2 regions of the Priestia sp. D51 genome follow, and region 2 is predicted to be linked to the other one. Evidence: riboswitches for the same ligand, from Rfam matches in the RefSeq annotation. Region 2 holds a riboswitch; the other holds the start of a gene.
What was found. Region 2 has a riboswitch for S-adenosylmethionine ahead of ACNHOZ_RS15470 (bifunctional homocysteine S-methyltransferase/methylenetetrahydrofolate reductase). Riboswitches for the same ligand answer to the same signal wherever they lie in the genome.
Positions count from the first base shown of each region.

Region 1: it holds a riboswitch for S-adenosylmethionine, as region 2 does, so the genes downstream of both, ACNHOZ_RS27000 (5-methyltetrahydropteroyltriglutamate--homocysteine S-methyltransferase) here and ACNHOZ_RS15470 (bifunctional homocysteine S-methyltransferase/methylenetetrahydrofolate reductase) in region 2, are expected to answer to the same signal.

Region 1 is NZ_JBLTIR010000015.1:14,330-21,830, forward strand. Features, by position in the region: gene ACNHOZ_RS26990 (STAS domain-containing protein) at 1-336, shown strand, start outside; gene ACNHOZ_RS26995 (hypothetical protein) at 536-868, shown strand; SAM riboswitch class I at 1,367-1,467, shown strand; gene ACNHOZ_RS27000 (5-methyltetrahydropteroyltriglutamate--homocysteine S-methyltransferase) at 1,549-2,676, shown strand; gene ACNHOZ_RS27005 (alpha/beta-type small acid-soluble spore protein) at 2,812-3,021, opposite strand; gene ACNHOZ_RS27010 (Rpn family recombination-promoting nuclease/putative transposase) at 3,246-4,112, opposite strand; gene ACNHOZ_RS27015 (LysE family transporter) at 4,857-5,495, opposite strand; gene ACNHOZ_RS27020 (DUF3243 domain-containing protein) at 5,720-6,037, shown strand; gene spxA (transcriptional regulator SpxA) at 6,635-7,036, shown strand; gene ACNHOZ_RS27030 (hypothetical protein) at 7,215-7,400, opposite strand; gene ACNHOZ_RS27035 (hypothetical protein) at 7,465-7,501, opposite strand, start outside.
Region 2 is NZ_JBLTIR010000003.1:711,317-718,817, reverse strand. Features, by position in the region: gene ACNHOZ_RS15475 (YkvI family membrane protein) at 68-1,102, opposite strand; SAM riboswitch class I at 1,435-1,545, shown strand; gene ACNHOZ_RS15470 (bifunctional homocysteine S-methyltransferase/methylenetetrahydrofolate reductase) at 1,650-3,488, shown strand; gene metH (methionine synthase) at 3,489-6,932, shown strand; gene ACNHOZ_RS15460 (Cof-type HAD-IIB family hydrolase) at 7,310-7,501, shown strand, end outside.

The DNA.
Region 1 (7,501 bases), on a different contig from region 2:
AGTATTTCAGATACAGTTGGTGTTCTTCCTATAATTGGTCAGATCGATGACTATAAGAGCAATGACTTTGCGGGAAAAATTATGATGCAGGCAAAAGACCTTGAATTGTCTTGCCTAATCATTGATCTATCAGGTGTACCTTCCATTGATACAATGATGACCAATGAATTGTTTCAAGTCGTAAACATGTTAGAATTGCTAGGAATTGATACAACGATTACAGGTATCCGTCCAGAAATTGCTTTAACAGCCGTTCAATTGGGTATAGACTTCAGTAAAATAAGAACCTATGGAAAACTAAAGGACGCAGTAAGTGACCTTTTGCATATAAGGTAAAAGAATTATAGCAGCAGGAAGACTACCAATGGAAGGTAGTCTTCTTATTGTTGGATAGAAATAAAGACGGAATAGCTAGTAACTAAGCATCAATTGAAATTAGTAATTTAACTTATCAAAAGAAGGGTTTATTTTATTGTTATTGAATGTGTACAAGACGTTTTATCTCAAATCTCAATTCCAGAGAGGGGAAATGACAATGGCCATTAGAAGAGAACGAGCTGCAAGGAGTATTTTGGGTCAATCAGGATTGAGGAATAGGAATCCAGAAAACGCTATGCTTGATGAAAAAGATAAAAAATCTCGTACCTCAGATTTTGAAAAAGTTCCCACTCCTCGTCAGGGGTCTACTCGAACAGCAAGGATGGCAGAAGAATATAGGGCTGAATATAAAAGGGTAAAAAGAAGAGAGCAATTTTTGCAAGATACAATAGATTTATTAAACGATTGTAATAACAAGCAATCTGTTGAAGAGTTAAAGGAATTAATTAATTTAGCAAAAGAACGATTAACTATGTATAAAGGCAAATAGAAATTATTTCTTTTTTTATCAATGAAGTGCTGTAATATGAATACGTTCACATTCACATTGATGTGAGTGCATTTTTGCTAGGAGAGAGCAGCCAGTATATGATGGTTGCTCTTTTCGTATTTGCAAGAAGATGTGACTATATGAAAGATTGGTTTAGCGTATTCGCTCTAAGAAATGAATCAAAGAGAGAAATTAGAAGTGAGGAATAGCGCTCCTTGCAAAGTGCAATGAAGAGGCTAGGTATAATGGAGTCAGATATTTTTTTAATACAATTGGTGAAGATAAATAACAATTAGGTAATGGAGCCAAATTCTTTAAATACTATGTAGCTATTGCGATAAGCTTTCCTGTCCAAACCAAAAACAAAGAAGAACCCTTACTGTAGTAGGTAATGAGGAAGTAATGAGATAAGAGATGTGCTATTTCTGATTTTCCAATTTTTTGTTGACAAGCTAAGAAAACAAGTGTAATATTTCTTCTAGTTAAATAAATTGAATATTCTTATCTCGAGAGGTGGAGGGACTGGCCCTAGGAAGCCTCGGCAACAGACTGTTAAAGTACTGTGCCAATTCCAGTAGCAATTTGCTTGAAGATAAGAAGAGAACCCATAACGATTATTAACCTCTTCTTATTTTTAAGAAGAGGTTTTTTATTTTAAAAAGAAAGAAGGAAACAAACTCATGACAAAGACACTAGTGAAGGCTCCATTTAAAGCTGATCACGTAGGCAGCTTTTTACGCACAACTCCCCTTAAAGAAGCAAGAAAAGCGTATGCAAATGGTACAATTAATGAAGCCGATCTAAAATCTGTAGAGGATAAAGAAATTGAAAAGCTTGTCCAGAAGCAAATTGAAGTAGGTCTTAAATCTATCACGGACGGTGAATTTAGACGTTCTTGGTGGCATTTGGACTTCTTATCAGGCTTAGAAGGTGTAGAGCAGTTTGAGACAGAATATATCAGCCAATTCAAGGGTGCAAAAACCAAAAATAACGCGATTAAGGTAGTAGGTAAAGTAGACTTCAATCATCATTATATGGTAGAACATTTCACGTTTTTAAAAGAAGCTGTCGAACGCCATGGTGATGGAAGCCAAGTCGCTAAATTCTCACTTCCAAGCCCAAACATGTTATTTACTCGAATTCAAGAAGATACATATTACAATGGAAACAGAGATCAATTTTATCATGATACTGTGGCTGCTTATCAGAAAGCGATTCAAGCCTTTTACGACGCAGGCTGCCGTTACCTACAATTAGACGATACTTCGTGGATTGATTTTGTTTCTGAAGAACGAATCAATGCGGTTGTTGAGAAGCTGGGTATGGATGTAAAAGACATTATCAATACTCGAGTAAGTTGTTTAAATGATGCTATTTCTAAAAAGCCTGAAGATATGCTCATTACTATGCATATTTGCCGTGGAAACTTTAGATCTACTTATATCACAAGTGGTGGCTATGATACTATATCCGATGCAATCTTTGCTAACTTACATGTAGATGGGCTTTTTCTTGAATATGATGATAACCGTTCAGGAGATTTTGAACCATTAAAAAGCTTTACAGGTAACAATCAAACTGTTGTTTTAGGGTTAGTAACATCTAAATTTCCTACACTAGAAGATACTGAGGTTATTAAGCAAAGAATTCAAGAAGCAAGTCAGTATGTTCCTCTAGCTAACTTGTCATTGAGTCCGCAATGTGGCTTTGCAAGTACAGAAGAAGGAAATGTATTAACAGAAGAGGAACAGTGGAATAAAATTAGTCACATAATTAAAATTGCTCAAGATGTCTGGGGAGCCAACTAAAAAGTGAGAATCGCTTTTTAATTTTACATAAGTAGCATTCTAGATGTGTTGAAATACGATAAATAGGCGGATCTTATAACCGAAAAAAGGAAGAATGAAGTTCATTCTTCCTTCAGCCATTATTATAAAGTTTTATTAGAAACGTCCGCCGCCAAGTTGTTGCTCAGCCATTTGTACAAGACGCTTAGTGATTTCGCCACCTACTGATCCGTTTGCACGTGCAGTTGTGTCAGCACCAAGGTTTACACCAAATTCGCTCGCAATTTCATACTTCATTTGATCGATTGCTTGTTCAGCACCATATACTAATAACTCGTTGTTGTTGCTGCTTTTGTTGTTTGCCATGTTGTGTCACCTCCTTGTTTCTTTTAAAGTTCCTATCTTAAAAGAAGTACATACATAGTAAATAATGGATGTATTATTTTCTTACGTGCTTCCTATACTATTTTTTAGAAACAAATGACACTGTAAAAAGTGGTATTAGATGTTTCATTTCCTTGTAATGAAAATCAATATTTGCCATGTTCGAAAAAAGAGCCGTACCTTTTAAGTACGGCTCTTTTTTCTATTTATTGATGACGAAGATTTTCGATTTCTTCTACAGAAAGACCTGTCAATTTACTGATTATATTACTCGCTATACCTTCTTGAATCATTCCAATGGCCATTAACTTTATAGCTTCTTCTTTTCCTTTCCTTTCAGCTCTTTTCAAAGCTGATTTCTCATCTAATAATGCTTTTCTTCGGGCTTCATAAGCTAATAACACTTCTGGATCTTGGCTTACGCGTTCCCACTCATCTATCGCTTTTTTTAGCACGTGATCTTCTTGCATTGCAATCTCCTCCAATACTTGAGTGATTTCTTCATCTTCCGATGCTTCAAGCAATAATAACCATCGTACAAGTTGATCTTCTCGTGGATCTACCTCTCTGTTACGCCATTTAATCAATAACTTAGGTAGTTCCATAAAATGAATTTCTATCATATCCGTTAAGAGTAATTTTTGTTCACGTTCGTATAACTGGAAGGTGGAATGATAATGATTAATATGAGATAAATAACGGAAATTTACAATATTGATGGTGATGGTTTTACAAAGCTCTCCGTAGTCCATACCTTCTTTCATTTGGCTGCTATACATCTTGGACCAATAATAGAGGGTTCGCTTTTCCATGTCATGTTTGTTATTAAGCTGAATCTCAATATTAACGCGGCTTCCATCTTCTAATTGTGCGTGTACGTCCAGAATGGAACGTTTATCTTCTTGGTTTTCTTTATTAAAATGCGGATCTAACAGCTGAACCGTTTGAATCTTCTTTTCGTCTGGAAAACGAAGCGCAGCATTTAAAAAGGCAGCTAGAATGGATTCATTTCCATGGGTGCCAAATAATGATTTAAATGCAAAGTCAACACGTAAATCTAATCGTTTTGTCATAATGCCCTCCGTCGTATTTATGGTTATTACCAATAGTATATCATGACTAGATTTCTTCTTCCTATAGTACACTTTGTACCCGCAGATATGTACGCTAAAAAAAAACTCAGTTAACCTTTCTCTTGCCCCAAGGTTTTATATAAGAAATAATGACTAAAAAAGCCAGAAGGATAAAGCTTATTGAAATACCCCCAAATAGCATTCTTCGACTCTGAAAATAAAGAGGGTTTTGGAAAGGATGTAAATCACTAGAAAGAATTTTGGGGAATAAATTATATACGACATTACCCGTAATTGATGACCCCAGAAGAATTGCAAGCATGTTACCTATCCATTTTGTCAGAACCCAATAATATTTTGTTAGGCCTCCCCAGTGAGTACGCAAAGCTAACCATATCCCTGTGAATAAAGAGGCTAATGCGCCAGGTATCGTTAGATAATGGTCAAAATAACTAATAAATAGTATTCCAACGTATATCTGCGATTGATCAGAAAAGAAAGTCATTGAACTTGTTACTAAGAGTTGTCCAAAAATGCCGCCAAAATAAATAATTACAGATAGAACGTGTATAATGAGCCACCATTGCTTACTTCTACGTGTTAGTCTCTTTCGTAACTTCTTAGAAATAAACACGCATAATAAAGTTAGAAGGACAAGTGTTACTAGTAATGTAACAGCAAAAATAAACAGTTTTTGGTCACCTCTCAATTTTCTCCTTTACGATATAGATGAGTATCTTTGAATTAGGCAAAATGAAAAATTAGTTTAAAGAAGTGAAAAATAAAACGCACTCCATATAAAATTAAGACAAGTCCAGCTACAACTGAAATAATTCGTAAGAATTTATCAGTAAGAAGATCGCGGCCAAAGTGGACAGTAAAAGCAACATTGAGATTCCAAAGGATAATCCCTACTAGAATAAATAAACTGTAGAGAAAAGAAAGAGAAGAGGACACTTTCTGTGTCAGTTCTTGCAAGGTAGCTCCGTACACCCCAAACCAAAATACAATGTTTAAAGGGTTTAATAAAGCCATCAAAAAGCCAATACAAAATGTTCGATGCCATGAAGACAGTGTTGTTTTCATATCATCTTTCTTTAAGGAAGTTTTCTTAGATAAACTACTTAGTCCCAACTTAATAAGAAAAAACCCGCCTAACATATATGTAGATACAACTATAAACTGATGTTCAAATAAATGCTCAGCACCTAAATAGATGACAACAAGAAAAAGTAAATCTCCTGTGACGCCTCCTAAACCAATAAGCCAGGATGCCCAGAATCCACCCACGATCCCTCGTTTAATCATCTCAATTTTAATCGGCCCTATAGGTGCCGCAAGACTGATTCCTAATACCACCAGATGAATAATTAATAGTGTCATTTTATCACCTCAGCTCTATAGCCTGTCTTTTCACAATATATGAGGACACCTTTTCATTTAGTCTATTTTTACTGCGAATGCATACGAGAGTAATAAGTATGGCGGGATTAAAAGCAATAAATTTTGCTAGAGCACATTCAAATGGCATTAAATGTTTACACACTTGCTATTGGGGGATTTACCTTATAAGAACAATATTATTTAATTGGAAGGAGCATACAAAGATGAATAACAATACGGGGACTGTTGAAAATAAAGTGGAAAACAAATTAAATGAGATGAGTCAAGAAAAGAAAGACCATATTCTTTCTAGCTTTAACGAATTTAAAACATATTTAGGAGATAAAGTAACAAAAGGTGAAAAATTGGGATTAAATGACGAACAACTGGCTTTGGCAGCTAAAAAAATAGCTGATTATTTAGCTACACATGAGGAACCACAAAACGAGGAGCAATATTTACTACATGAGCTGTGGAAAGTTGGAAATGAAGAGGAGCAACATCACCTAGCTCATATGCTTGTGAAGATGGTCAAAGAGTAATTATACTTACATGTTGAAAGTTAAAGCTATATGATTCATCTAGTAAAGGAGGAATGACATATTCATTCTTCCTTTTTTATTTGGACATTACTTTTTGTTTGTAAGATAAAAACCTTAAAAAGGGATTAGGAGTAAAGGGTGTAGTACAAGGTAGATTTTACACGCCCTCATAATAGGTGACGATTATCTTGCAGATTTCTGCCTGTAAACCAGGAGCTCCAAAATTAGGTGTGTGTATCCACATAAATAGTTGTACCATTATGGTCTATTTTTAAGTAAGGATAAGGAACATACCCACGTAAATAACAGAGAGGCTGTCTAATTGGAGAAACAAGTTTATAAAATATAGAAGGTTAGCATTGAATTCTACATTATATGTTTTATATTTCAGTTATATTAAACTAAAATACATTAAACAGATACATAAACTATGTTATAATAGTGTCGGAAATGATACGTGAACTACCTAATGTATTCAACGTAGCAAAGAGCCACTTGTAGTATACAAGTGGCTCTTAATTATTAGAAATCTAGATACTTTTATTTAAATTGATTAATTAAAAATAGAAAAAAATACATATAGACGAGGTGTAAAAAATGATTCATCTATATACGACAACCAGCTGCGTTTCTTGCCGAAAAGCAATGGCTTGGCTTGAGGAACATCAAATTGATTATATTGAGAGAAATCTATCGTATGAACCTATTACAGAAGATGAAATTAAAACTATTCTTAGTATGACAGAAAAGGGTACAGATGAGATTATTTCTACAAGATCAAAGATTCCCCAAAAGTTAAATATAGAGATAGATGCATTGTCGTTACAGGATTTGTATGATTTAATAAAGAGCCATCCTTTTATACTTAAACGACCTATTATCATACAAGATCGTAAAATAATGCAAATCGGATATAAAGAAGAAGAGATAAGAGCTTTTATTCCTCGTAAACTTCGTACTTTCACGATGACAGAACAGGCAGTAATAGGTAATAATTAAAGGGTAATAGAAGAACGATCACAAGGCTGCCTTATCTTCCAAAGTAGGTTGTAATAAAAGACATCAGCAGTGTAGTAAAGTATATATTTTAAATTCTAAAAATGAGTAAACGCAACTACATTTACATAAAAAGGAGAAGGGGAAAAACCTTCTCCTTTTACTATATAATCCTCTATACTTAGATACTCTTCTTCATGCTGCATTCTCGACATTCGCGCAAGAAAACGCCACCTTTTACTGAACTTTTGAAGTAAGATGAGTTGCAATTATCACATCTGCCACTAACCTTATCCGGGAATTCAGCATAGTCATACACTTTATCAAAATCGATTTCTTGCTCTTTTATTTCTTCCAGGTTGATCACTCTTTTCTATTTGGCTTTTAATAGACTAACACAATTAGGTCTAAATAAAAGGTGTATGTTCAAATTACTCTGGTTTTTCCACCAGTTGCATCTGGAAAATT
Region 2 (7,501 bases):
AAAGTAAAATCGACTTGTCACATCATTTAACTTCGTTTTTTCACATCTGTTCTGCAAAATCCAGCTTTTAGCTTATTTTTTCTTTTTTAATACATAGCATCCATACAAAAGCTAGTCCAATATAGCCAAATATCGGATACAAAAACTCAAGAAGCTGAGCATATCCAAATTGCCCGATAATAAAGCATGCCAAGATAATAAACGCAAAAGCTTGTTTGTCATTCAGGGGAAGAAATGATTGAAGCTGTTTAGCGATTCCAAATACATTTCCAATCAATGTAGTAAAAATCTCACCTAACACAACTACCGTAAATAAAACATTCACCCCCGCTGAGATATTTTTAACAACGGCACTCATAGGAATATCAAGTTGAAATGAATAAGGCAAATTGGAAAGGGCAAGATGAGTAGAAACAAGCATAAACGTAAGTACACATCCTCCTATTACGGCCCCTTTTTTGATCACGCTCTTATCTTTCACGGAGCTTCCTAATGGAACTAAAACGGCCTGAGCCAAAGCTAGATTTAGGGAAATATATAAAAAGGGACTAACCGCCCACTTCCACTGTGTGACGAGCGTTAAGTCTGGCTTCGTTTGAATCAGTGAGAAATAGCTGACATTTGGCACAAAGATGATAAAAGCAAATGAAAGCATCATAGGCACAACAAGAGAATTAACAATTAAAATACCGTTAATTCCTCTTGCGATAAATATATAAGTTAAAACAATTGTACAAATCATCCCAACAGGAGGCCACAGTCCGAACTGTTCTTTTCCTATTGCCCCCGTACTCGCTAGCATGACTGAAGTTACTCCAAATAAAATGACGATCATTACACCGTTTACCGCTTTTCCAAGTACATCACCAAATAAATATGTATTAAGCTGCTGATAAGAAGAAGCCCCAATTGCGTGCGAAAGCAGCATCATTTTCGAACCTAGCCAAATAAAAAACAAGCCGCTGACCAAAATTCCAACCATTCCAAGTTCCCCGTACTGTGTAAAAAATTGAACAATTTCCTTGCCTGTTGCAAAACCGGCTCCTACAACGGTGCCTACATACGTAGCAGCAACCTGCAGCGTGAGTTTCCACCTTTTCATGCCCATCACCCTTCTACCCTTCATAGTTCACTATATGTAGAAACGGTTAAAAAAAGACGAGCCTTTTATATGTAAATCCTCGCCTCACCCGGTGCTGTTCCTTTTTCGTTTTTTTATTTCCTTCTTGTTTTTTTCATGAAAACCCTTTATCCCTTAACATAACGGCAGTTTTCAAACAAAATATACGGATATTTTCCCTTTAGCTTTTAAATTTTCCTCAATATTTGCTGGAAATTCACAATTTACTGTTGTATAATTTCTAAAAATCAGATAAATTATTAAATAAGTATTCTTTCTATTTAAAAAAATATGTTTCAATTATATACAATTGATTCTTATCATGAGAGGTGGAGGGACTGGCCCTTTGAAACCTCAGCAACCAGTCGTTAGAGACATGGTGCTAAATCCAGCAAGCAATTAATTTATTGCTTGGAAGATAAGAAGGCGAAAAAAGTCTTCTTAAGAAGACTTTTTCTATTTTATCGGCATATTGCATAAAACGAATCACTCGTGAAATAGAAGCGGAACAATTTAAGGAGGTTTTGACATGGGGTTACTTGAAGATTTAAAGTCTAAAATTTTAATTGGGGATGGTGCCACTGGTACCCTCCTTTACTCACACGGTATTGACAGCTGTTTTGAAGAACTAAACATCACCAAACCAGAAGAGGTTTCTCGTATTCACAGAGCCTATGTAGAAGCTGGTGCAAACGTTATTCAAACAAATACGTACGCTGCTAATTATCAAAAACTTGCCCGTTATGGATTAGAAGATTCAGTCAAAGACATCAATGTTGCTGGTGTAAAATTAGCGAAACAAGCTGCAAACGATCAGGCTTACGTGGTTGGTACACTCGGCGGAATTCGTTCTTTCCAAAAAAATGCTATTAGCTTAGAAGAGGTTAAGCGAAGCATTCGTGAACAAATGTTTTGGCTTTTAAATGAAGGCGTGGATGGCCTTTTATTTGAAACATACTATGATTTCGAAGAATTAAAGACCGTTCTTACACTAGCAAGAAAAGAAACGGATAAGCCTATTATTACCCACGTTTCCCTGCATGATATTGGCGTACTGCAAGATGGGCGTCCTTTAGCAGATGCATTAAAAGAATTAGAAGACTTGGGAGCAGATGTTGTCGGGCTAAACTGCCGTTTAGGTCCTTATCATATGATTCAGTCTCTTGAAGAAGTACCGCTTCCTGATCGTGCTTTCTTATCTGCTTACCCTAATGCCAGCCTTCCGGCGTATGTGGAAGGCAAGCTGGAATATGAAACGAATGAAGACTACTTTGTAGAAAGCGCGCGTTTATTCCGCGAACAAGGGGTTCGCTTAATTGGAGGATGCTGCGGTACAACACCAGCTCACGTACGCGCCATGTCGTCTGCCTTAAAAGACCTGCCTCCGATTACAAGCAAAGTCGTTAAAATGAGACCAGCCGTTACGGTTCAAGAGCGTGAGCAGCAGGATAAACCTCATATGCACGAAATTGTGAAGAAGCGCCGCTCGGTTATCGTTGAGCTGGATCCGCCTAAACAGCTTGGTCCGACGAAATTTTTAGAAGGCGCAAAAGCACTTGATAAAGTCGGCGTAGATGCTATTACATTAGCTGATAATTCTCTTGCCTCACCTCGCATCAGCAACTTGGCAATGGCAACACTGATGCAACAAGAAACAAAAGCACGACCGCTTATTCATATTACCTGTCGCGACCGAAATTTAATTGGACTTCAATCTCATTTAATGGGACTTCATACGCTAGGAATGAATCAAGTGCTTGCAATTACCGGTGATCCATCAAAAGTTGGCGATTTCCCTGGCGCCACTTCGGTCTATGATTTATCTTCATTTGACTTGATTAGTTTAATTGCTCAGTTTAATGAAGGACTATCTTATTCCGGCAAACCGCTTGGTCAAAAAACCAATTTTTCCATTGCAGCTGCCTTTAACCCAAACGTGCGTCACTTAGACCGAGCCGTTCAGCGCTTGGAAAAGAAAATCGACTGCGGGGCTCACTATTTCATTACTCAGCCTCTCTATTCAACTAAGCAAATTGAAGAGGTATATGAAGCAACCAAACATTTAACAACACCGGTATACATCGGAATCATGCCGTTAACAAGCGCAAGAAATGCTCGATTTATTCACCATGAAGTACCTGGAATTAAATTATCAGAAGATATTCTAGAACGTATGGACGCAACGGGAAATGACCGGATTCGCGGTGAAGTCGAAGGCCTTGCGATTGCAAAAAACTTAATTGATACAGCATATGAACTATTTGACGGTATTTACTTAATTACGCCGTTTATGCGCTATGAAATGACCGAAATTCTAACACGCTATATTCATGACAAGCAACTCGTTACATCAGAAAGGAAGATATAAATGAGCTCACTTATCGAACAACAACTAAAGAAGCGAATACTCGTCATCGATGGAGCAATGGGAACGATGATTCAAGATGCTGATTTAAGCGCTGAAGATTTTGGCGGCGAAGAATATGAAGGCTGCAACGAATATTTGACCCGAACAGCGCCTCATGTGATTCAGCGCATTCATGAAGAGTACTTTGCAGCGGGTGCTGACATCATTGAAACCAATACGTTTGGCTCAACATCTACCGTACTTGATGAATACGATTTAGGCCACTTGGCGTATGAATTGAATATCGAAGCTGTGAAGCTTGCTTGTGCAGCCCGCGATAAATATTCAACTCCCGAATGGCCTAGGTTCGTAGCTGGAGCTATCGGTCCTACCACTAAAACTCTCTCTGTTACGGGAGGTATTACATTCCCTGAGTTAGTAGAATCGTACGAAGAGCAAGCTCGGGGTTTGTTAGACGGCGGCGTCGACTTACTTCTAGTCGAAACCTGTCAAGACATGCTGAACGTAAAAGCTGCGTTTTTAGGCATTACAGCGGCGTTTGAAAAACTGAAAATAGAAGTTCCAATTATGATTTCAGGAACGATTGAGCCAATGGGAACAACTCTCGCTGGTCAAGATATCGAATCTTTTTACTTATCACTGGAACACATGAAGCCTCTTTCAGTCGGACTTAACTGCGCGACAGGTCCTGAATTTATGACGGATCATATTCGCTCTCTTTCAGACCTAGCCACTTCAGCTGTTAGCTGTTATCCAAACGCTGGACTTCCGGATGAAGAAGGCAATTATCATGAGTCCCCTGAGCTGCTGGCTCAAAAAATTAAAGGATTTGCTGATAAAGGCTGGCTGAACTTTGTAGGCGGATGCTGTGGTACAACGCCTGCTCATATTAAAGCACTTGCTGAAGCGGTAAAAGAGGTTGCTCCTCGTTCGCTTGATCGCTCCGAGCATAATCATGCTGTAACCGGTATTGAACCGCTTGTATATGACGATTCTATGCGCCCTCTTTTTGTGGGAGAACGTACGAATGTAATCGGTTCTCGCAAGTTCAAGCGTCTGATTGCGGAAGGGAAAATTGAAGAAGCATCTGAAATTGCGCGTGCTCAAGTTAAAAATGGTGCTCACGTTATTGATATTTGCTTAGCAGATCCAGACCGTGAAGAAATGGAAGACATGGAGGAATTTATTCAAGAAGTTGTAAAAAAAGTGAAGGTTCCTCTTGTAATCGATTCAACTGACGAGAAAGTTATTGAAAAAGCTTTAACGTACTCGCAAGGTAAGGTCATTATCAACTCCATTAACTTAGAAGATGGTGAAGAGCGTTTTGATGCAATCTTGCCGCTAGTAAAAAAATTCGGTGCAGCTCTGGTTGTCGGTACAATCGATGAAACAGGCATGGCCGTTACTGCAGAAAGAAAAGTAGAGATTGCTAAACGCTCACATGATTTGCTTGTTGAAAAACATGGCTTTAATCCAAAAGATATTATTTTTGACCCTCTTGTGTTTCCTGTAGGGACTGGTGATGAACAATATATTGGTTCTGCTGAAGAAACAGTTAAGGGAATTAAAATGATTAAAGAAGCCCTGCCTGATTGCCTGACCATTCTTGGCGTAAGTAACGTGTCATTCGGTCTTCCTCCAGTCGGACGTGAAGTACTAAATGCGGTTTACCTTTATCACTGTACGCAGGCTGGACTCGATTATGCCATTGTTAATACAGAAAAATTAGAGCGCTATGCTTCTATTCCAGAAGCTGAAATTGAGCTTGCTAATGCGTTATTATTTAACACAACTGATGAAACGCTAAGCACGTTTACGGACTTTTATCGTGATAAAAAGAAAGAAGCAAAAGTAGAAATTTCTACGTTAACACTTGAAGAACGATTGGCAATGTATATTGTCGAAGGTACAAAAGAAGGATTGCTTCCTGATTTAGAACAGGCTTTAGCTCAATATGATGATCCGTTAGATATTATTAACGGACCGCTTATGAAGGGGATGGCGGAAGTCGGACGTTTGTTTAATGACAACCAGCTGATTGTAGCAGAAGTGCTTCAAAGTGCGGAAGTTATGAAAGCATCCGTTGCCTTTTTAGAACCTCATATGGAAGCAACTGAAAATGATTCTGGAAAAGGAAAAGTGATTCTTGCAACGGTTAAAGGCGACGTGCACGATATCGGTAAAAACTTAGTAGACATCATTTTAAGCAACAATGGTTTTAAAGTCATTGATTTAGGAATTAAAGTAACGCCGCAGCAGCTGATTGAAGCAGTAAAAGACGAAAAGCCAGACATCATTGGCCTGTCAGGTCTTTTAGTAAAATCAGCTCAGCAAATGGTTTTAACTGCACAAGATTTAACGCAATCAAGCATTGATGTTCCAATTATGGTAGGAGGCGCTGCCCTTTCCCGTAAATTTACTGACTTTAAAATTGCCCCGGAATATGAAGGTGCCGTCCTCTACGCCAAAGATGCGATGGACGGATTAGCGTTAGCAAATAAGCTGCAGAACAAAGAAGAAGTTATTCAGCTTTTAGCAGATTTAAAAACGCGTCAAGAAAAGAAAGTAACGGTTCGAGAACGCCAGCCTCAAACCGCTCAAGCAGCTACGGCTGTTTTAGAAAGATCCGCCATTTCAACGGATGTTCCTGTTTTTGTACCGGCTGATTTAAAGCGCCACGTTGTCAAACACTACGATTTGGCACAGGTTCTTCCGTATATTAACTGGCAGATGCTTTTAGGCCATCACTTAGGACTAAAAGGAAAAGTGAATAAGCTGCTTGCTGAAAAAGACGAGCGTGCTGTTCAATTAAAAGAAACCGTTGATGACCTTCTCGAACTGGCACTAAAAGAAAACTTAATTAAACCAGCGGTTATTTATCAGTTCTTCCCTGCTCAAGCAGACGGAAATGATTTAATTATTTATGATCCTGCTGATGAAAAAACAGAAATTGAACGCTTTACCTTCCCTCGACAAGCAAAAGGACAGTTCCTGTGCTTATCTGATTTTGCAAAGCCTAAAGAAAAAGAGATGGACTATGTATGTTTCTTCTCTGTAACAGCAGGAACAGGCATTCGCGAACGCGCGGCGAAATTCAAAGAAAACGGCGAGTTTTTAAAGAGTCACGTGTTCCAAGCTCTTGCGCTTGAACTAGCTGAAGGATTAGCAGAACGTGTTCATCAGCAAATTCGTGACCGCTGGGGATTCCCCGATTCGCCTGACTTTACAATGGCGGAGCGTTTTTCAGCCAAATACCAAGGTCAGCGTTTTTCATTCGGATATCCCGCATGTCCAGACCTTGAAGACCAAGCAAAACTGTTTAAATTAATTAAACCTGAAGACATCGGCATTCAGTTAACAGACGGTTTCATGATGGAACCAGAAGCTTCTGTTACAGCCCTTGTTTTTGCACATCCTGAAGCGAAATATTTTAACGTATTGTAAAACATGGCTGCGGTCTTTTAGACCGCGGCTGTTTTTTTACAGTGAACAAACCTAAAAAAAGGCTGCGACAAATGTATTTTTAGCTGAAGAAAGATCCGAACGGTGAATCCAGATTCTTGACTGAGAATCAACTCCATTCGGATTTTTTCATTGTGATCGTGAACTGGATTTCATGTAGCTGTTTCTAGCTGTTTGAAGGGCAAAGCGAACACTCCTGCGGAAAAAATTGATGCAGTTATGTCTTGATCCCTTTGAATTCATCGCCGGTTTGAGCTTTTTTTATGAGTTTCTTGGGAAACACTGATAGAATAAGGAATGTAATAAATTTGTAACGCTCTTATCACAGCAAATTTTTTAGGGAAAGGAATTTTCAAGAGATGATTAAATTATTTGTAAGCGACTTAGATGGCACTCTTTTACACGAAGAAAAATACGTAGAACAGCATAATGCAGACGCACTTAGTGAACTTCAGCGCCAAGGAGTAGAGGTTTGTCTTGCTTCTGGACGAATGGATACGGAAATTTTAAAGATTTCTACTGATATTAATAATACATTTCATCGCATTAGC